3 regions of the Kitasatospora sp. NPDC058162 genome follow, and region 3 is predicted to be linked to each of the others. Evidence: predicted binding sites of a transcription regulator. Region 3 holds the regulator's gene; each other region holds the start of a gene.
What was found. The regulator HrcA, encoded in region 3, represses chaperone genes, less so after heat shock. The targets are predictions, from matches to a motif close to TTNGCACTCNGNNNNNCNGAGTGCNAA.
Positions count from the first base shown of each region.

Region 1: a site for HrcA is predicted at 2,971-2,997, ahead of groES (co-chaperone GroES). Genes of this name have one in related genera too.
Region 2: a site for HrcA is predicted at 5,272-5,298, ahead of ACFVXG_RS07595 (FmdB family zinc ribbon protein). Genes of this name have one in related genera too.

Region 1 covers NZ_JBHVUS010000005.1:383,534-390,584, forward strand. Annotated here, with positions in the region: gene ACFVXG_RS13405 (hypothetical protein) at 1-28, shown strand, start outside; gene ACFVXG_RS13410 (polysaccharide deacetylase family protein) at 108-1,022, shown strand; gene ACFVXG_RS13415 (methyltransferase domain-containing protein) at 1,039-2,250, opposite strand; gene ACFVXG_RS13420 (hypothetical protein) at 2,247-2,549, opposite strand; gene ACFVXG_RS13425 (hypothetical protein) at 2,546-2,878, opposite strand; gene groES (co-chaperone GroES) at 3,138-3,443, shown strand; gene groL (chaperonin GroEL) at 3,560-5,188, shown strand; gene ACFVXG_RS13440 (LysR family transcriptional regulator) at 5,346-6,344, shown strand; gene ACFVXG_RS13445 (WhiB family transcriptional regulator) at 6,464-6,790, opposite strand.
Region 2 covers NZ_JBHVUS010000003.1:274,153-281,203, reverse strand. Annotated here, with positions in the region: gene ACFVXG_RS07635 (ABC transporter ATP-binding protein) at 1-146, shown strand, start outside; gene ACFVXG_RS07630 (hypothetical protein) at 187-324, shown strand; gene ACFVXG_RS07625 (hypothetical protein) at 406-1,134, shown strand; gene ACFVXG_RS07620 (phosphatase PAP2 family protein) at 1,245-2,048, opposite strand; gene ACFVXG_RS07615 (sigma-70 family RNA polymerase sigma factor) at 2,474-3,460, shown strand; gene ACFVXG_RS07610 (hypothetical protein) at 3,597-3,923, shown strand; gene mscL (large conductance mechanosensitive channel protein MscL) at 3,933-4,349, opposite strand; gene ACFVXG_RS07600 (hypothetical protein) at 4,380-4,652, opposite strand; gene ACFVXG_RS07595 (FmdB family zinc ribbon protein) at 4,901-5,260, opposite strand; gene ACFVXG_RS07590 (MFS transporter) at 5,387-6,763, opposite strand.
Region 3 covers NZ_JBHVUS010000007.1:337,888-344,938, reverse strand. Annotated here, with positions in the region: gene htpX (zinc metalloprotease HtpX) at 1-815, opposite strand, end outside; gene hrcA (heat-inducible transcriptional repressor HrcA) at 1,083-2,117, shown strand; gene dnaJ (molecular chaperone DnaJ) at 2,194-3,333, shown strand; gene ACFVXG_RS17205 (16S rRNA (uracil(1498)-N(3))-methyltransferase) at 3,415-4,164, shown strand; gene ACFVXG_RS17200 (S41 family peptidase) at 4,245-7,051, shown strand, end outside.

The DNA of each region.
Region 1 (7,051 bases), on a different contig from region 3:
GTCCTTCACCAGCGAGCACGTCGAGTAGACCGTGGACGGGAACCGCCGCCGCGGCCGCTACCGTGCATAGCGGAGAGAACGCTGGACGGGACCGGGAGCGCGGTGCGGTGAACAGGGACGGGCTGAGCAGGACCAGGACGTACGCGGCGGGGGTGCTGGCCCTGCTGGCCTTCACCACCGCGTGCGGCGACAACGGGGGCGGCGGCAGCGCCGCCCCCGCCGCGAGTACGGCCGGCTCGGCGGCGCCCCAGCCGTCCGGGGGCGGCGGCACGCCCACCGCCGCGGCCACCACGCCCGGCGCGGCCCCGGCCCAGGGCGACGCCGCGGCCTGGGCGAAGTGGAACCTCAAGCCGCTGGCCCCGGCCCCCGCGCCGCCCGCCGACAAGCCCATCAAGCTCGAACGCACCGGCACCGTACCGGTGTTCAGCGACGTGAAGACCACCGACAAGGTCGTCTTCATCACCATCGACGACGGCGCCGAGAAGGACCCGAAGTTCGTCGAGATGCTGACCGACCTCAAGGTGCCGATCTCGATGTTCCTGACCAAGGACATCGTCAAGAACGACTACGGCTACTTCAAGCCGCTCCAGGCGCTGGGCAACCACATCCAGAACCACACCGTCACCCACCCGGTGATGAGCAAGATCCCGGCCGAGAAGCAGAAGTCCGAGATCTGCGAGGACCAGTCCACGCTCACCCAGCAGTACGGCACCGCGCCGCTGCTGTTCCGCCCGCCCTTCGGCGACGGCGCCAACACCCCGACGCTCAACAACTCGGTGCAGCAGTGCGGCCCGCGCGCGATCGTGCTGTGGCGCGAGTCGATGCAGATCCACGACATGCAGTACCAGGCCGGGGACAAGAAGCTGAAGTCCGGCGACATCATCCTGGCGCACTTCCGCGGCCCCAAGGAGCTCAAGGGCGCCACCATGACCCAGATGTTCGCGGACCTGCTGGCCCGGATCCAGGAGCAGGGCTTCTCGGTGGCCCGGCTGGAGGACTACATCCAGGCGCCGCCCTCGTAGCCGGTCAGGCCGGCGGTCAGACCGGCTGTCCGGCGGGCTGTCCCACCGGCTGTCCCAGCATCATCAGCGGCCCGTTGTCGGTGCGGCTGAGGATCACCGTGACGGAGTTCGGCCCGGAGGGCTTGAGCTGGCGGCGCAGCTCCTCCGGGGTGATCGCCATCCCGCGCTTCTTGATCACCACCGTGCCGACCCCGCGCTCGCGCAGCAGTGCCTTCAACTTCTTGATGTGGAAGGGCAGTACGTCGGTCAGCTCGAAGGCGTGCGCGTACGGGGTGGCGACCAGCCGGTCCGAGGTCAGGTAGGCGATCTTCGGATCGATCAGCCGCCCGTCGACCTGCCCGGCCACCTCGGCCACCAGGTGCGCCCGGATCACCGCACCGTCCGGCTCGTACAGGTACCGCCCGACCGGGCCGGCCGGCGGGTCGGGCAGGTCGCCGCCGACCAGGCTGTCGCCGTGCGGCAGCAGGGTGGCGCGGTGCGGGCGGCTCGCCCCGGTGCCGAACCAGAGCACCGCCTCCTTGACGTCCCCGTGGTCGGAGACCCACTCGGCCTCGGCGTCCGCCGGGACGGCCTCGTGCGGGATGCCCGGGGCGACCTTCAACGCGCCGATCGGGGTCCGCCGCCCGGCCTCGATCGCCCAGGAGAGCGGCGGGGCGTACGCCTCCGGGTCGAACACCCGGCCGCGCGAGGTGCGCCGGGCCGGGTCGGTGAACACCGCGTCGTAGCCGGTGACGTCCACCTCGGCGACGTCCGCGCAGCGCACCTCCACCAGCTCCGACAGGCCCAGCGCGGCGGCGTTGGCCGCGGTGGCGGCACAGGCCGCCGGGTCCTTGTCGACCGCCAGCACCCGGATCCCGGCCCGGGCCAGCGCCAGCACGTCCCCGCCGATGCCGCAGCACAGGTCGGCGAGGCGCCGTACGCCCAACTCGGCGAAGCGGCGGGCCCGCCACTCGGCCACGCTGCGCCGGGTGGACTGCTCGACCCCGTTGGGCGTGAAGTACATCAGGTCGGCGTCCGCCCCGAACTTCGCCCGCGCCCGCTGCCGCAGCCGCGCCTGCCCGAACGCCGCCGACACCAGCTCCGCCGGGTGCTCCCGCCGCAGCCGGGTGGCCAGCGCCAGCTCCTCCTCGGGGGCGAACTCGCGCAGCTCGGCGAGCAGGGCCTGACCCTCGGGGGTCAGCAGGGGCTGGAGGTTCTCGGTGTCCACGAGGTCATTCTCGCGGGTCAGTACAGGTACGCCAGCACGGCGAGGACGGTCATGGCCGTCCCGGTGAGGACCGGGACGAACCGGTAGCCGATCCGCCAGCTGGTCCGGATGATCCAGCCGGGCAGCGGGAGCATGACCGCGGCGAGGATCAGGATGCCGATCGTCGAACCGGCGTGGACGGAGAGGCAGATCAGGAGGTTCACGAAGGCGCAGAGCACCAGGACCGGGACGAGGGCCACGACCGTGATCAGGCCGAGCAACAGGTCCGTCGGCCAGGGGACGCGCGGGTTGAGCGGATCGCGGACCAGGGGCACGTTCACCAGAGGACGCCGGTGGAGAGCGCGAAGGGGAGGACGAACGGTGCGAGGGCGGCGGTGACCGGGACGAACCGGTAGCCAGAGCGCCAGCTGCGGACGGCCACCAGGACGCTCGCCACCAGGGCGGCGAGCGGGGCGGCGATCATCCCGTAGCCGAGGAAGGCCCACATCAGGCCGTCACCGTCGTCCCCGTGGCCCGGGCCGCTGCCCATGGCGAGGACGACGTAGAAGACGACGAACGGGAGCACGAACCCCAGCAGGGGCATCGACAGCAGGGCGAGGGCTGTGTCCTTCAGCCGGGACGGGCCGACGCGCAGCGGGATCGAGGTCATGGCAGGAGTCTGGCCGCCCGGCCGGGTGTCGCACATGAGTACGGCTACTCATCCGCGACCCGGCCCACGACCTGAGTCCGCAGCGCGCGTCGTTGGCACTCTGGTTGACTGAGTGCTAACGGCGGCCTATGGTCGTCCTTGGCACTCCCCACTGGGGGAGTGCTAATGCGAAAACGTGTGCCTGACCCCCGCGACGGCAGGCTCGCAGGTTCGCCCTACCCGTTAGAAAACCCCGTAATCTCCGAAGGGGAGCTCGGACGTGACCACCAGCAGCAAGGTTGCCATCAAGCCGCTCGAGGACCGCATTGTGGTCCAGCCGCTCGACGCCGAGACCACCACGGCCTCCGGCCTGGTTATCCCGGACACCGCCAAGGAGAAGCCCCAGGAGGGCGTCGTCCTGGCCGTCGGCCCGGGCCGCTTCGAGGACGGTCAGCGTCTGCCGCTCGACCTCGCCGTCGGCGACATCGTCCTGTACTCGAAGTACGGCGGCACCGAGGTGAAGTACAAGGGCGAGGAGTACCTCGTCCTCTCGGCCCGCGACGTTCTCGCGGTCATCGAGAAGTAAGACGTTCCGCCCCGCCCCGGATCCGTGTCCCTAGTGACAGGGGCCCGGGGCGTGGTCGTTGGTTCACGTAGTTCGGCGGCCGGTCGGCCGGCCGTAGCCCCGAGGGAATAGGGAACATGGCGAAGATCCTGCAGTTCGACGAGGACGCCCGCCGCTCGCTGGAGCGCGGTGTCAACAAGCTGGCCGACACCGTCAAGGTGACCATCGGCCCCAAGGGCCGCAACGTCGTCATCGACAAGAAGTTCGGCGCCCCGACCATCACCAACGACGGTGTCACCATCGCCCGTGAGGTCGAGCTGGACGACCCGTACGAGAACCTTGGCGCGCAGCTCGTCAAGGAGGTCGCCACCAAGACCAACGACGTCGCGGGCGACGGCACCACCACCGCCACCGTGCTGGCCCAGGCCCTGGTCAACGAGGGTCTGCGCAACGTCGCCGCCGGTGCCGGCCCGGCCGCCCTGAAGAAGGGCATCGACAAGGCCGTCGCCGCCGTCTCCGAGCACCTGCTGTCCATCGCCCGCGAGATCGAGGGCAAGGACGACGTCGCCGCCGTCGCGTCCCTCTCCGCGCAGGACACCCAGGTCGGCGAGCTGATCGCCGAGGCGATCGACAAGGTCGGCAAGGACGGTGTCATCACCGTCGAGGAGTCGAACACCTTCGGCGTGGAGCTGGACTTCACCGAGGGCATGCAGTTCGACAAGGGCTACCTGTCGCCGTACTTCGTCACCGACGCCGAGCGCCAGGAAGCGGTCCTCGAGGACCCGTACATCCTGATCAACCAGGGCAAGATCTCCTCCATCCAGGAGCTGCTGCCGCTGCTGGAGAAGATCCTGCAGAGCGGTGCCTCGAAGCCGCTGCTGATCATCGCCGAGGACGTCGACGGCGAGGCGCTGTCGACCCTGGTCGTGAACAAGATCCGCGGCACCTTCAACGCCGTCGCCGTCAAGGCCCCGGGCTTCGGCGACCGCCGCAAGGCGATCCTCGGCGACCTGGCCGTCCTGACCGGCGGCACGGTCATCTCCGAGGAGGTCGGCCTCAAGCTCGACCAGGCCGGTCTGGACGTGCTGGGCACCGCCCGCCGCGTGACCATCACCAAGGACGACACCACGGTCGTCGACGGTGCCGGTGACTCCGAGGCCGTGGCCGGCCGCGTCGCCCAGATCAAGGGCGAGATCGCCGCGACCGACTCCGACTGGGACCGCGAGAAGCTGCAGGAGCGCCTGGCCAAGCTGGCCGGCGGCGTCTGCGTCATCAAGGTCGGTGCCGCCACCGAGGTGGAGCTCAAGGAGCGCAAGCACCGCCTGGAGGACGCCATCTCGGCGACCCGCGCCGCGGTCGAGGAGGGCATCGTCGCCGGCGGTGGCGCCTCGCTGGTGCACGCCGCCAAGGTGCTGGACGGCGGCCTGGGCCTGTCGGGTGACGAGGCCACCGGTGTCGCCGTGGTCCGCAAGGCGCTGCACGAGCCGCTGCGCTGGATCGCCCAGAACGCCGGCCTGGAGGGCTACGTCATCACCTCCAAGGTCTCCGAGCTGGAGGCCGGCCAGGGCTACAACGCCGCCACCGGTGAGTACGGCGACCTGGTGAAGGCCGGCGTCATCGACCCGGTCAAGGTCACCCGCTCCGCGCTGGAGAACGCCGCCTCGATCGCCTCCCTGCTCCTCACCACCGAGACCCTCGTGGTGGAGAAGAAGGAGGAGGAGGCCGACGCCGGTCACTCGCACGGCGGCCACGGCCACTCGCACTGAGGCACCGACGCCTGACCGGAGGCCCGGCCGATTCCCTCGGGGAGTCGGCCGGGCCTCCGGCTGTTGCGTTGTGGAAGGCCTCGCGGCGGAGGTCCGTTTGAGGCTTCAACTATCAGTAGAATTTTGCAGAATGCAAAGATTGCCTTATAACTGAGGCATGATCGAGGCCCGCCATCTGCGCGTCCTGCGTGCCGTCGCCCGCACCGGCTCCTTCTCCGCCGCCGCGCGCGAGCTGGGGTGTACCCAGCCTGCCATCAGCCAGCAGATGAAGGCCCTGGAGAAGTCGGTGGACACCCCGCTGGTGGTCCGCTCGGGCCGCGGGATGCAGCTCAGCGAGGCCGGGCGGGTCCTGCTCAAGCACGCCACCGGGATCCTGGCCGGGCTCTCCGCCGCCGAGGAGGAGGTGGCGGCGATCGCCGGGCTGCGGGCCGGGCGGGTGCGGCTGGTCTCCTTCCCGACCGCGAGTTCCACCCTGGTGCCGCCCGCGGTCGCCCGCCTGCGGGACAGCCATCCGGGGGTGCGCGTGTCGCTGGTCGAGGCCGAGCCGCCGGAGTCGCTGGCGATGCTGCGCGGCGGCGAGTGCGAGATCGCGCTGGCCTTCCGCTACCCGCAGTCCGACGGCGCGCCCGTGGCGCCGGTGCTCGGGCACGGCTCGCCGCGTGAGGCGCGGGCCGAGGCGAACCTGGAGGCCCAGCAGCTGTCGGCCGGCACCGACTGGTCCGACCTGGTGGTCACCCCGCTGCTGGACGACCCGCTGGTGGGCCTGCTGCCGGCCGCCCACCGGCTGGCGGGGCGGGGCGGTCCGGTGGAGCTGGCGGAACTGGCGGGGGAGCAGTGGATCGCCGGCTGCCCGCAGTGCCGGGGGCACCTGGTGGAGCTGTGCGCGGGGGCGGGCTTCGAGCCCCGGATCGACTTCGCGACCGACGACTACCCGGCGGTGGTCGGCCTGGTGGCGGCCGGGCTCGGGGTGGCGGTGCTGCCCCGGCTGGCCCTGCAGTCGGTGCGTCCTGACGGCGTGTCGACGGTGCCGGTGCGGACGGCCTCCGGTGCGCCGGCGGTGCGCCAGGTGGTGGCGCTGACCCTGCCGGACCTGGCCGAGGTGCCGGCGGTCGCGCTGATGCAGGAGCGGCTGGCGGGTGCGGCCGCCGACCGCTGACGGTCGGTGACCGGCGTCCCGGTCGCCCCCGGGCCCGCCGTCGAAGCCCCCGGAGGGGGCGGTAGCGGCCTGAGGCGCCGCGAAGAAACGTTTCTTCACGGCGCGCCGCGGAGGCGGGTCTAACGCTGCGCGACCGCCGGCGGGGTCAGCGGGACCTCCACCAGGCGGTGCCGCGAGCGGCCCAGCATCTCCTCGCGCTCGTCCTCGGTCATCCCGCCCCAGACGCCGTACGGCTCGCGGACCGCCAGGGCGTGCGCGGCGCACTCGGCGATCACCGGGCAGCGCATGCAGACCTCCTTGGCGCTGGTCTCGCGCGAACTGCGGGCGGCTCCGCGCTCACCCTCCGGGTGGAAGAAGAGCGAGCTGTCCACGCCGCGGCAGGCCGCCGAGAGCTGCCAGTCCCAGAGGTCCGCGTTGGGACCGGGGAGGCGGGAGAAATCTGCCATGGCTCATTCCCTTCAGAGGCGGTCGGCGGCGGCCGGGCGTTTCGGCGGGCTGCTGCCGAACGGTGCCCGGCGGGGCGTCCCGCGCTGGTGTGGACACCTGGAAATATGACTTAAGGCAACTCCATGGACAAGTCACCCACACACGGGCACAACAGTCAATGACCATGCGAAAGCTATAAAAACGGGCAAAGCGGGCAAGAGGTTCGGCGGGCGCGGGCGTGGCAATCGGGTGGCCGACGGGCGCGCGACACGTCGCACCGG
Region 2 (7,051 bases), on a different contig from region 3:
TGCTGGACGGGCCGGTCGACGGCCTCGCCGACCGGGTGCGGGCCGAGGGCGGCACCGTGCCGGCGACGGCCACGCTCACCGAGATCGTGCTCGGCACCCTCCGCGGTGCCCAGGCCGGGGCGTTCGCGCCGCGGCATGCCGACTGACCCCCGTACGGTCGACCGACTTCCGAAAGGCAGCGCTCCCATGTTCCGGCACACCGTCCGGCTCGACCGGTTGCCCCTGGCGGTCACCGTCGTCGCGCTGGCGCTCTACCTGCCGTCCAGCCTCTACGAGGTGTCCAGCCGGCCGGGCAGCGGCATGACCGAGGGCCTGGCGCCATAGGGTCCGTCTTCGAACTCCCGCCTGCGGGCCGACGCCGGGGCACGCACCTCGCCGCGTTGTCGTCGGTCGCCGATGCTCCGCATGGACTCCCTCCTCCGCCTTGCGATGCACGCACCCCAACGCCGCCCCGCCCGCCCTCCGGGCGGACGACGGGAGTTCGAAGACGGACCCTGCCTCGCCATCCTGCTCGCCGTGGTGTGGGCCGCGCCCATGCTGGCCCGCGAGTTCGAGACCGGCACCAGCGTCTGGGCCTGGACCCAGGGCACCAGCCGCTCGCGCTGGTTCCTCAGCCGGGCGGCCCTGCCGATCCTGGCCGCGATGGCCTCCGGGCTGGCCCTGACCGGCGCCGTGATGATCAGCGGGATGCACCGGCCGGTCTTCGTCGCCCACGACCACATGAGCGAGAACTACCTCAGCACCCACGGGCCCTACCTGGTGCTGAGCGCGCTCTGCGCGATCGCCACCGGCCTGGCCGCCGCGGCCGCCACCCGGCGGGCCGTCCCGGCGATCGGCATCAGCCTGATCGCGCAGATCGCGCTGACCCTGGTGATGCCGAAGCTGGCGACCATGGTCGCGCCCACCGCGACCGCGACCTTCGGGCGCGGGGTGACCGAGTACCAGATCGCCGTCCTGGACGGGCACCAGACCTCGCTGACCCGGCTCGCGGACGGCGGGGTGTCGGTGGAGTACCAGCCGAACAGCTACTTCTGGGAGGCCCAACTGGTCGCCGGCGCCGCCTTCCTGGTGCTGACCGCCGCCCTGCTCGCCTACGCCTGGCGCACGGTGCAGACCCTCCCGGGCAAGGCTTGACGGACGTCGCGTGCTCCTTGGCCCTCCGCCGAATCCGGCGGGGGGCCTTCGGTGTTCCGGGCCCGGACGGGCCGGGGCAGCGGAAACGGGTCGGGTCAAGCCGGGTCGGGTCAGCGGACCGGACCGTCCAACTCGCCCTCGTCCAGCGGCCCGTCGGTCTGCGGCACCCGGACGGGCGCCACGATGACCCGCTGGACCCGGGGCCTGGTGCGCCAGTTGACCCGCCGTACGTCGCGGGCCAGCGCGCCCGGCCGCCAGAGTTCGATCACGGCCGTCACGACGCCCAGCACGGCGCCGGCCGCCAGCCAGCCGGCCACCACGTCGCTGGGCCAGTGCACCCCGAGGGCGGTCCTGGTCCAGCCGATGGTCAGCACCGTCGCCGCGGCCACGGCGCAGGCGGCGGTCCGGCCGCGCCGGTCGACCCGGTACCAGACCAGGCCGACCAGGACGGCACAGGTGATCGCCGAGGCCATGGCGTGCCCGGAGGGGAAGGCCGGACCGCCGGCGTGCGACACCGGGTCGGCGAAGGCGGGCCGTTGCCGGTCGACGGCCAGCTTGAGCGCCCACTGGGCGCCCCAGCCGACCAGCGCCTGGGCGGCCACCCAGCCGGCCAGCACCCGGGCGCCGATCAGCAGGAGCCAGGCGGCCGCGAGGCCGAGGAGGATACGCATAGTGACGGGGCCGCCGATGTCGGAGAGGGTCTGCACCGCGGCGGTCCAGATTCGGTGTTCCCGTGCGTAGGTGTGGAGTTCGCCGATCCACTCCTGGTCGAACTGGTGCAGGGGGTACCAGCGGCCCGTCACCAGCATCGCCAGGAGGCCGAACAGCGCGGCGCAGCCCAGCGCGACCGACGCGTCCCGGAGGAGACGGCGATGACGCACGGTGACGGGTGTCGTGCTGTTGGTCAGGTGCATGCCTGACACCTTCCCAGCGCGCCACGCCGATCAGGAGCCGGAGTGATAGCGATTCGGCATCATTTGTGCGGAGGACCTGCGTGCGCCGGGGGGTGGGCGCGGGCGGATTCCGGGGGCGCCCGGGAACGTCCGCGATCGTTCGCCTGTTCAACCGAGGGGCGACGGTTGCGTGTGCGGTGGGTGAAGAAACGTTCCGGGAACGGTCGCGAACGGGCACCAGAGGTGCCCGAGCGGTCACCGAGCGTCCAGAACCGGGGTGAAAACCGGCAGGATACTGCATCGCGAGGAAGAATCTGAACGACTTGGGAATGTTGTCCGGAATCTGTTCGTTGGATCGTTACGTGTGAGCCCCCCGGGGCCCGCACTTCTTGCCCTCCTGGGGGGCAGGCAGGCAGACCTCGGCAACACCAGCAAAGGGAGCAAGCATGGCCACCCGTGCCGTCGTTCGCGACAGGGCCGACCGGACTCGCGCGGCCCGCCCGACCAACCTTGAGGCCGACCGCGACCTGGTCGGTATGTACCTCGACGAGATCGCCAGGACGCCCCTGCTCGATGCCGCCGAGGAGGTCGAGCTCTCGCTGCGGATCGAGGCCGGTGTGTACGCCCAGCACCTGCTGGAGGAGAGCGAACTCCCCGACGGCCAGCTCCCCGACGGCGTCACGCGCGAGGAGCTGGAGGCGATAGCGGCCGACGCCGAGCGCGCCAAGGACGTCTTCATCCGCTCGAACCTGCGCCTGGTGGTGGCCGTCGCCCGGCGGTACCCGCGCAGCGGCCTGCCCCTGCTGGACCTCATCCAGGAGGGCAACGCCGGTCTGGTGCGTGCCGTCGAGAAGTTCGACTACGCCAAGGGCTTCAAGTTCTCCACCTACGCGACGTGGTGGATCCGGCAGGCGATCACCCGCTCGATCGCCGACCAGTCCCGCACCATCCGGTTGCCCGTGCACCTGGTCGAGGAGCTCGGCCGGATCCGCCGGGTGCAGCGCGAGAAGTCCAAGGAGCTGGGCCGCGAGGCGGAGCCGGCCGAGATCGCGGCCGAGCTGGACACCACCGAGGCCCGGATCAAGGACGTGCTGGACTGGGCGCGCGACCCGGTGAGCCTCAACATGTCGGTCGACGACGAGGGCGAGACCCAGTTCGGCGACCTGGTGGAGGACACGGGGGCGACGTCCCCCGAGGACGCCGTGATGGTCATGCTCCGCCGCGAGGAGCTGGACGGCCTGATCGGGCGGCTGGACGACCGCACCGCCTCGATCATCCGCTCCCGCTACGGCATGGAGGACGGCCGGGAGCGCACCCTCACCGAGGTGGGCAAGCAGCACGGGCTCACCCGGGAGCGGATCCGGCAGATCGAGAAGCACGCCCTGGCGGAGCTGAAGAAGATCGCCGACCACGCGGGCTTCGAAGCCGCCTGACGGCCGACGGCCGAGGTCGACCACCCGGGCCCGGGTGCGGAGCGCTCCGCACCCGGGCCGGCGCGTGTGGTCGGGAGCCTCGCGAGGCTTCTACGCTGAAAGGACAGGTCGGACCGCGAGCAGGGGAGTGGACAAGGTGAGCGAGCAGGAACAAGCGCAGGCACAGGAGCCGGGGCGCGAACAGGGCCAGAACGGGACGCAGGGCGACCTGGGGGGCACCCCCGCCCCTCCCCCCTCCCCCCTCCCCCTCCCTCCCTCCTCCTCCACCCCTTCCACCACCTCCACCACCACCTCCACCACCACCACCCCCGCCAAGGCCCGGCTGGTCTTCCGTGACCCGCTGGACCAGCAGTCCCAGGACGACACCGACGCCGGCTGGGGCGACCGCCCCGGGGCGGGTGCCGGCGGTGGGCGGGGGCTGGACTGGTACCTGAGCCAGCGCCCGCCGCACCACGGGGACTGAGGGCGTGCTCTAACGCGCCGCGACGAGCGCGTCGCGGATCTCGGTCAGCAGGAGGACCTCCTTGGCCTCGGCCTCGGCCGCCACCTCGGCGGCACTCTTGCGCTTGGCCGCCATCCGGTTCATCGGCACGATGAGCACGAAGTAGACGACGGCCGCCGTGATCAGGAACTGCAGGACGGCGCTGAGCACCGACCCCCACAGGATGAGGATCCCGGACGTGACCTCACCGGTGGCGCTCACCTCGCAGGGCCCCTTGAGGCAGGAACTGTAGGACGCCAGGTCCTTCGTCCCGAACACGCCGACGATCGGATTGATCACGCCCTTGACGAAGGCGTTGACGATGTTGGTGAAGGCCGCGCCGATGACCACGGCGACGGCGAGTTCGACGACATTTCCACGCAGCAGGAATTCCTTGAAGCCTTTCATGCCGCCTCGAACGACGAAGTCGTCGCCGGGTTACGGGTGATCCTCCGGGAGCCCTGATTGACAACCCGGACGGCCCACCGCGCCGCCCGGGGGCGGCGGCAGCCCGGCCCGCGCGGGCCCGGAGGCGAGCGCCGCGGCCACCGCGAGCAGCACCAGCGCGGGCACCCCGCCCCGCCGCCGGACGGCCCGGCGCCAGCGGTGCCACCCGCCGCAGCCACGCCGGATCGGCGGGAAGCTGGGCACCTCCCGGCGGGGCGGCACGGTGGGCGCGGGCAGGGGGACGGACAGGCTCATGGCGGTCATCGGACACCTCCGGACTCGGTCGGGTCTTGCTCGGTGCCCCCACCATGCGTGCTCCGGCGGCGGCCCGGAAACCGATTCCCACAGCCTGTGGAAAAACCCGCCCCTGTGGATAACTTCGTACACCCGTACGAGCTATTTCCGATCCCGGAAGTTGACCGCGGCGCGCGAAAAAGGCCCGCCGCGGCATGCGAAAAGGCCCGCCGCCCCCGCGCGAAGCGGGGCCGACGGGCCTTCCCGTGAAGCCGAGGTCAGCCTGCGGCCGGAGCCGGGCTGCTGGACGAGCTCGTGGAGCTCGACGAGCCGGTCGACGAGCCGGTCGACGAGCCGGAAGAGCTCGACGCACCGGACGAACCCGAGCCCGAACCCGAACCCGAGGTCGACGACGTCGAGGAGCCGGCGGACGAACCCGCGCCCACCGAGCTGCTGGAGGACGAGCGGCTGTCGGTCCGGTAGAAGCCCGAGCCCTTGAACACGACGCCCACGGCCGAGAAGACCTTGCGGAGCCGTCCCTGGCAGTCGGGGCACGTGGTCAGCGCCTCGTCGGTGAACTTCTGCACCGCCTCCAGGCCGTTGCCGCACTCGGTGCACTGGTACTGGTACGTGGGCACTTGTCTTCCTCCTGGCACTCTCGCCTGATGAGTGCTAACGATGGTCAATGATGCGGTATTCCGTTGGATCAGTCCAGCGAATCCGGTGTGAGATGAGCCGGTACCGAATCACCGCCGACCGCGCGCTCAGCCCTTCGCGGCACCGACGAGCTGCGCCGCGCCGCCGCGGTCGGCCGATGAGGCCACCACCCGGCTCGCCCCGCCCGGGGCCACCAGCAGGTGCCGCATCGACACCAGCGCGATCAGCCCCAGCCCGGCGCCGACGGCCGGCACCAGGAATCCGGCGGACGGTCCGTGGCCGTCGATCAGCCGCCCGGCCACCATCGAGCCGATCGCCAGGCCCAGGCCGATGGCGCCGGTCAGCCAGGTGAACGCCTCGGTCTTGGCCCCGTCCTCGACCAGGGTCTCGACCAGGGTGTAGCCGCTGATCAGGGTCGGCGCGATGGCCAGGCCGCAGACCAGCCCGGCGATCGAGAGGGTGACCAGGTTGGGCATCGCCCACAGGGTGGAGCAGCCCGCCACCAGCAGCGCGTAGCTGATGACCATCCGCTGCTGGACGGCCCGCCGCCAGGCGATGACGCCGTAGAGCACGCCCGCGACCATCGAGCCGCCGGCGAAGATCCCGTACACGGTGCCGGCCGCGTCGTGCTGGCCGACCGAGTCGGCGAAGGCGTTCACCGAGACCTGCATCCCGCCGAACACGGCGCCGACCCCGAGGATCGCCCCGGCCAGCAGTCGGACGCCGGGGGAGGCCAGCGCGGAGGCGCGTCGCGCGCCGGGCTGGGGGGTGATCCGGGTGGGCGCGGTGCGGCGCTGGGCGGCGAAGGCCAGGCCGCCGACGAAGGTCAGCGCGGCCTCGACGACCAGGGCGGTGGCCGGGTTCACCGAGGTGGCGATGTTGGCGGCCAGGATCGGGCCGATGACGAAGGTGAACTCGTCCGTCACGGACTCGAAGGCGAAGGCGGTGCTCACCTTGGCCGCCGAGGAGGCGGACGCGCCCTCGGCGCCGATCGTGGCGATCCAGCGGGCCCGGACCATCGCGCCGATCTGCGGAACGCTCGCGCCGGCCGGGACGGCGGCCAGGAACAGGCTCCAGGCCGGCGCGTGGCCGAGCGCCAGCGCGATCAGCAGGCCGACCGAGGCCGCGTGCACCACGACGGTCGGGACGAGGACGGCGGCCTGCCCGTACCGGTCGGCGAGCCGTCCGGTCTGCGGGCCGATCAGGGCCTGGGCGACGGCGGCGATGGCCGTGACGGTGCCCGCGGTGCCGTAGGAGCCGTGGGTGTCCTTGACGAGGAGCAGGATGCCCATGCTGAGCATCGCGTAGGGCAGTCGCGCGATGAAGGCGGGGGACAGGAAGGTCCAGGCGCCGGGCGTGCGCAGTAGTGCGCCGTACCCGACCTTGGCCGGTGCCGCGGCGTCGGCGGTCGCGTTGTTCGGGGTGCTGTCCGCGGTGGGCGACGTGGTGTCCGCGGTGATCTCGACCGTTCGGCGGGCCGTCACGGTCGGTCCTTCCTGCTGCCTGGTAGCGCGGCAGGGCATGGGGTGGCCCCGACGGCGCCGAGAGTCGTCCTCTCGCGCGTCGACCGGGGTAGATACCGGGCCGGCCGGGCCTGGTGGGCCGGGGCCGTACCGCGGCCGCCGAGCGGTCGCGCCAACTCTGCTTCAGGCAGATGCTGGGGGTGGTCTTGCGGTAGTTATACGGCGTGGTCCCACCAGCATACAGTTACGCGCGTAGATACCGCCAGACCACCCACAACGCCCACGTCACCTCAGGCCCCACCCGGCCAG
Region 3 (7,051 bases):
GGGGCGAAGTAGAAGGCGTTGTAGGGCTGGGACTTGCGCAGGTCCTCGGTGGGGATGGCCGCGATCTGCCCGGTGACCTTGGTGAGCGCCGAGGCGAGGGCGCTGGGCCGGCCGGTGAGCTGGGCGGCGGCCCGGTCGGCGGCCAGCTCGCGGTAGCGGGACAGCAGCCGGGTGAGCAGGAAGCTGATCGCGTAGACGACGATCGACACCAGCGGGATGATCAGCGCCGCGAGGGCCGCGTTCTGGTCGTTGTTGTTGCGGTTGCCGCCCATGAACCCGCCGTACATGGCGATCCGGGTCATGGCCCCGGCGAGCACGCCGAGGAAGCCGGCGATGGTCATCACCGCGACGTCCCGGTGGGCGACGTGCGACAGCTCGTGCGCCAGGACGCCCTCCAGTTCCTCCGGTTCGAGCCGGCGCAGCAGGCCGGTGGTGACGCACACCACGGCGTTCTGCGGGTTGCGGCCGGTGGCGAAGGCGTTGGGCATGTCGTTGTCGGCGACCGCCACGCGGGGCTTGGGCATGTCGGCCAGCGCGCAGAGCCGGTCGATGGTGCCGTGCAGCTGGGGGTACTGCTCCTCGGTCACCTGGTGGGCGCCCATGGCCCGCTCGGTGATCTTGTCGCTGAACCAGAACTGGGCCACGAACAGCCCGCCGGAGATCAGCACGATCAGCGGCCAGGCCCCGCGCAGCAGCGCGATCAGCAGGCCCGTGAAACCGACGTACAGCAGCCCGATCACGAACATCGTCCCGATCATGCGGCCGGTCAGGCCGCGGTCGGGCGCGAAACGGGTGTGCTGGCCCGAGCTCGACATTGCTTGCTCCTCCGTTCGCCGTCGCTTTCGATGCTGCCACCCGGACGGCCCCGGGGCACCACCCGCGCACGGGGAGTGTCGTGGCGGCCGTCCGGAACTGCGGGCAGGATCACCCCGGCCGGGCCGTTCCTGCGGTAGGACCCGGGCCGTACACTGGCAGGTACGGTTTTGGCACTCGTGTGTGCAGAGTGCCAGGGTCGGGGCCCTTTCCGGAGTGGCTCGCAGCATCACAGACGGACAACGTGCGAAGACGGAGGTGCGTGCCCCATGGCCGGAGAGGTCCGCCAGCTGGACGACCGCAAGCTCGCCGTGCTGCGCGCGATCGTCCAGGACTACGTGGGCACCGAGGAGCCGGTCGGCTCCAAGGCCCTGGTGGAGCGGCACAACCTCGGGGTGTCCCCGGCGACGGTGCGCAACGACATGGCGGCGCTGGAGGAGGAGGGGTACATCCACCAGCCGCACACCAGCGCCGGGCGGATCCCCACCGACAAGGGCTACCGGCTGTTCGTCGACAAGCTCGCCGAGATCAAGCCGATGAGCTCCCCGGAGCGCCGGGCGATCCGGCACTTCCTGGACGGCGCCGTCGACCTGGACGACGTGGTCACCCGCACGGTGCGGCTGCTCGCCCAGCTGACCCGCCAGGTCGCCGTGGTGCAGTACCCCTCGCTGACCCGCTCCACCGTCCGGCACATCGAGCTGGTGGCGCTGGCCCCGGCCAAGGTGATGCTGGTGCTGATCACCAACACCGGCCGGGTCGAGCAGCGGATGGTCGACTGCCCGGGCACGGTCGGCGAGACGGTCCTGGCGGACCTGCGCTCGCGGATCAACGCGCGGGCGGCCGGCCAGCGGCTCCCGGACGTCCCCGGGCTGCTGGAGGAACTCCCGGGGGCCTTCGAGCAGGCCGACCGGCCGACCGTCAGTACGGTCCTGGCGACGCTGTTCGAGGCGCTCGCCGAGCAGAACGAGGAGCGGATCATGCTGGCCGGCACGGCCAACCTGACCCGCTTCGGGCACGACTTCCCGCTCACCATCCAGCCGGTGCTGGAGGCCCTGGAGGAGCAGGTCGTCCTGCTCCGCCTCCTGGGTGAGACCACGGACGCCGCGATGACGGTCCGGATCGGGCGGGAGAACGCGTACGAAGGGCTGAATTCCACCTCGGTCGTCTCGGTCGGCTACGGTTCGGGCGACGAGAGCGTGGCCAAACTGGGTGTGATCGGTCCGACCCGGATGGACTACCCGGGCACAATGGGGGCGGTGCGAGCGGTGGCACGGTACGTGGGTCAGATCCTGGCCGAGTCGTAGCAAGCAGACCGCCGTCGGAAAAACCCGGCGGCGGTGTCCAGTCGCACTACTACAGGCGGAACAAGCGGAGCATTTGGTGGCCACGGACTACTACGCGGTACTCGGCGTCCGACGGGATGCGGGGCAGGACGAGATCAAGAAGGCGTTCCGGCGCCTGGCACGCGAACTGCACCCGGACGTCAACCCGGACCCGAAGACGCAGGAGCGGTTCAAGGAGATCAACGCCGCCTACGAGGTGCTCTCCGACCCGCAGAAGCGCCAGGTCTACGACCTCGGCGGGGACCCGCTGTCGCCCGGCGGCGGTGGCGCGGGCGGCTTCGGCGCCGGCGCGGCGGGCTTCGGCTTCTCCGACATCATGGACGCCTTCTTCGGCGCCGCGGCCGGCCAGCGCGGCCCGCGCTCGCGCACCCGCCGCGGCCAGGACGCCATGATCCGGCTGGAGATCACCCTGGAGGAGGCCGCCTTCGGCACCACCAAGGAACTCCAGGTCGACACCGCCGTCACCTGCACCACCTGCAGCGGCGAGGGCGCGGCCCCCGGCACCTCCGCGCAGACCTGCGACATGTGTCGCGGCAAGGGCGAGGTGTCCCAGGTCACCCGCTCGTTCCTGGGCCAGGTCATGACCTCCCGCCCGTGCCCGCAGTGCCAGGGCTTCGGCACCGTCGTGCCGACCCCGTGCCCCGAGTGCGCCGGCGACGGCCGGGTGCGGGCCCGCCGCACCCTGACCGTCAAGATCCCGGCCGGTGTGGACAACGGCACCCGGATCCAGCTGGCCGGCGAGGGCGAGGTCGGCCCCGGCGGCGGCCCGGCCGGCGACCTGTACGTCGAGATCGCCGAGACCACCCACACCGTCTTCCAGCGGCGCGGCGACGACCTGCACTGCACCGTCACCATCCCGATGACGGCCGCCTCGCTCGGCACCCAGGTGCCGTTGCAGACCCTGGACGGGCTGGAGGAGGTCGACATCCGGCCCGGCACCCAGTCCGGCCAGTCGATCCCGCTGCACGGCCGGGGCATCACCCACCTGCGCGGGGGCGGCCGGGGCGACCTGATAGTGCACGTCGAGGTGCAGACGCCGACCAAGCTCGACGCCGAGCAGGAGGAGCTGCTGCGCCGGCTCGCCGTCCTGCGCGGCGAGGAGCGGCCGTCCGGCCAGTTCGCGCCGGGCCAGCAGGGCCTGTTCTCGCGCCTGAAGGACGCCTTCAACGGCCGGTAGCCGTCAAGGAGGGGGTGCCGGGTCCTCCCCGGCACCCCCTTCGCGTTTCCCCGAGTCCCACTCCTCCGGAGGTTCCCCGCCATGACCGCGCCCGTCTTCGTCGTCGAGACCGAGCGGATCGCCACCGCCGCGCCCGGGGCCGTGCTGCGGCTCGACGGGCCGGAGGGGCGGCACGCGGCGGCGGTGAAGCGGCTGGCGGCCGGCGAGGCGGTCACCCTGGCGGACGGGCTGGGGCTCGGCGTGGACGGCACGGTCGCCGCGGTGCTCGGCAAGGAGGCGATCGAGGTCACGGTGGACGCCGTGCGGCGCGAGCCCGAGCCCGCGCCGCGGATCGTGGTCGTCCAGGCGCTGCCCAAGGGCGACCGCGGCGAGCTGGCCGTGGAGACCATGACCGAGGTCGGCGTGGACGTGGTGGTCCCCTGGGCCGCCTCCCGGTGCATCACCCAGTGGAAGGGCGAGCGCGGGGCCAAGGCGCTCGCCAAGTGGCGGGCCACCGCCCGGGAGGCGGGCAAGCAGTCCCGCAGGCTGCGCTTCCCCGAGGTGCGCGAGCTGGCGACCACCCGGCAGCTGGCACCGCTGCTGGCGGGGGCCGCGCTCGCCGCCGTGCTGCACGAGGAGGGCGCCGAGCCGCTGGCGCAGGCCGCGCTCCCCGCCGGCGGGGACATCGTGCTGGTGGTCGGCCCGGAGGGCGGGGTCTCCCCGGAGGAGCTGGCCGCCTTCGCCGAAGCGGGCGCGAAGCCTTACCGGCTGGGCCCGTCGGTGCTGCGCACCTCGACCGCCGGGGTGGCGGCGGGGGCACTGCTGCTGGGGCGCACCGGCCGCTGGTCGTAGCGCCTCCGGGACCCCGTGCGCCCGCCCGGAGTCTGCGGAAAACGGAGCGGATCGTACCCGCAGCTGCCTACGCTGGCGGCGTGACGGACTCCCTGAGCACCTCCGCGGGCGCCTATCTGCGCCACCCCCACCTGCACGGTGACCTGGTCGCCTTCGTCACCGAGGACGACCTGTGGCTCGCCCCGCTGGACGGCGGCCGGGCCTGGCGGCTGACGGCCGATCACCTTCCGGTGCGCCACCCCCGGTTCTCCCCGGACGGGCGGCACATCGCCTTCACCTCCACCCGGGACGGCGCCCCGGAGGTGCACGTGGTGCCGGTGGACGGCGGTCCGTCCCGGCGGCTGACGTACTGGGGCGACGACCAGACCAGGGTGCAGGGTTGGACCGCCGACGGGCGCCCGATCGCCACCACCGGCGTGGGCGAGGCCGGCGGGCGCCGCAGCTGGGCGCACGCGGTGCCGCTGGACGGCGGCGAGCCGGCGCGGCTGCCGTACGGGCCGGTCGGCGGGCTCGCCTTCGAGCCGGACGGGGACCGGGCGCTGCTGGTGACCGTCAACAACCGCGAGCCGGCCTGGTGGAAGCGCTACCGGGGCGGCCGGGCGGGCAAGTTGTGGATCGGACGGGACCGGTTCGCCCGCGTCCACGAGGAGTTGGACGGCAACCTCGACTCCCCGCTCTGGGTGGGCGGCCGGATCGCCTTCCTGTCCGACCACGAGGGCGTCGGCGAGCTGTGGTCCAGCCGCCCGGACGGCTCCGACCTGCGCCGCCACAGCACCGACCCGGACGGCTTCTACGCCCGCGGCGCCGCCACCGACGGCACCCGGGTGGTCTTCCACCGGGCCGGCGACCTGTGGCTGCTGGACGACCTGGAGACCGCCGCGCCGCGCCGCCTGGACGTCCGGACGGCCGGCTCGCGGGCCGGCCGCCGCCCCCGCCCGGTGCACGCCGCGCACTGGCTGGAGTCCGTCGCCCCGGACCGCACCGGCCGGGCCGGCGCCGTGGTGGTGCGCGGCGGCGTGCACTGGCTGACCCACCGCGAGGGCCCGGCCCGGGTGCTGGACGAGACCCCGGGCGTGCGCGCCCGGCTGGCCCGGGTGGTGCCGGGCCGGGACGGCGCCCAGGGGGTGCTCTGGGTGACCGACGCCGAGGGCGAGGACGCCCTGGAGTACGCCCCCGCCGTGCACGACCCCGAGCGGCGCCGGCTGGCCGCCGGGCAGCTGGGCCGGGTCAACTCGCTGGTGGTCTCCCCGGACGGCGAGCGGGCCGCGCTCGGCGTGCACGACGGCCGGGTGCTGGTGGTCGGGCTGGCCGACGGCGCCGTGCGCGAACTGGACCGCAGCAGCGACGGCGAGGTCAGCGGGCTGGCGTTCAGCCCGGACTCCGCCTGGCTGGCCTGGTCCCGCCCGGTGCACCGGATGGGCCCGTACTCGCTGCGCCAGATCGTGCTGGCCGACCTGGCCACCGGTGCCGTCGGCGAGGTCACCCCGGAGCGCTTCCTCGACACCTCGCCCGCCTTCACCGCGGACGGCCGTTACCTGGCCTTCCTGTCGGTGCGCGACTTCGACCCGGTCTACGACGCCCACGCCCTCGAGCTGTCCTTCCCGAACGGCTGCCGCCCCTACCTGGTCACGCTCGCGGCCGAGACGCCGTCCCCGTTCGGTCCGCAGCGGGCCGGGCGGGCCCCGGGCGGGGCGGAGGACGAGCCCGAGTCCCGCAAGCCGGAGGGCGGGGAGGCCGCGGGCGGGGCCGTGCCGGCCGTCCGGGTCGACCTGGACGGCATCGCCGACCGGATCCTGCCCTTCCCGGTCGAGGGCGGCCGGTTCCACGCGCTGCGCGCCGCCAAGGACGGGGTGCTCTGGACCAGGGTGCCGCTGCTCGGCGAACTCGGCGACGAGGCGGCCTCGTTGGACGACGAGCGGCCCCGCCCGGTGCTGGAGCGCTTCGACCTCCGCAAGCGCCGCGCCGAGCAACTGGTGCACGGCGTCGACGGGTTCGCGGTCAGCGGGGACGGCACCCGGGTGACCGTGCTGGACGGCGGCGAGCTGCGGATCGTCCCGGCCGACCACAAGGCCGGCGGCGAGGACGACGAGACCGCCGTCGACCTCGCCCGGCTGCGGGTGACCGTCGACCCGGCCGCCGAGTGGCGGCAGATGTACGCCGAGAACGGCCGCCTGATGCGCGACAACTTCTGGCGCCCCGACCTCGGCGGCCTCGACTGGGCCGGGATCCTGGACCGCTACCGGCCGCTGGTCGAGCGGGTCGGCTCGCACGACGAACTGGTCGACCTGCTCTGGGAGGTGCACGGCGAGCTCGGCACCTCGCACGCCTACGTCATCCCGTACGGCCGCTACACCGAGCCCGCCCGGCGCCAGGGCCTGCTCGGCGCCGACCTGGTCAAGGACGGCGAGCGGTGGCGGATCGGCCGGATCCTGCCCGGCGAGTCCTCCGACCCCCGGGCCCGCTCGCCGCTGGCCGCGCCCGGCGCCGCGATCCGCCCGGGCGACGCCGTGCTCGCCGTCAACGGCCGCCCGGTCGACCCGGTCACCGGCCCGGCCCCGCTGCTGGCCGGCACCGCCGGGCAGCCGGTCGAGCTGACCGTGGCGGGCAAGGACGGCAGCGACCGGCGCCACCCCGTGGTCGTCCCGCTCGCCGACGAGGAGGCGCTGCGCTACCACGACTGGGTGGCCGGCCGGCGGGCCGAGGTGCGGGAGCTGTCCGGCGGCCGGCTCGGCTACCTGCACATCCCCGACATGCAGGTGGCCGGCTGGGCGCAGCTGCACCGCGACCTGTCCACCGAGATGGCCAAGGAGGGCCTGATCGTGGACGTCCGGGAGAACCGCGGCGGGCACCTCTCGCAGCTGGTGATAGAGAAGCTGGCCCGGCGGAT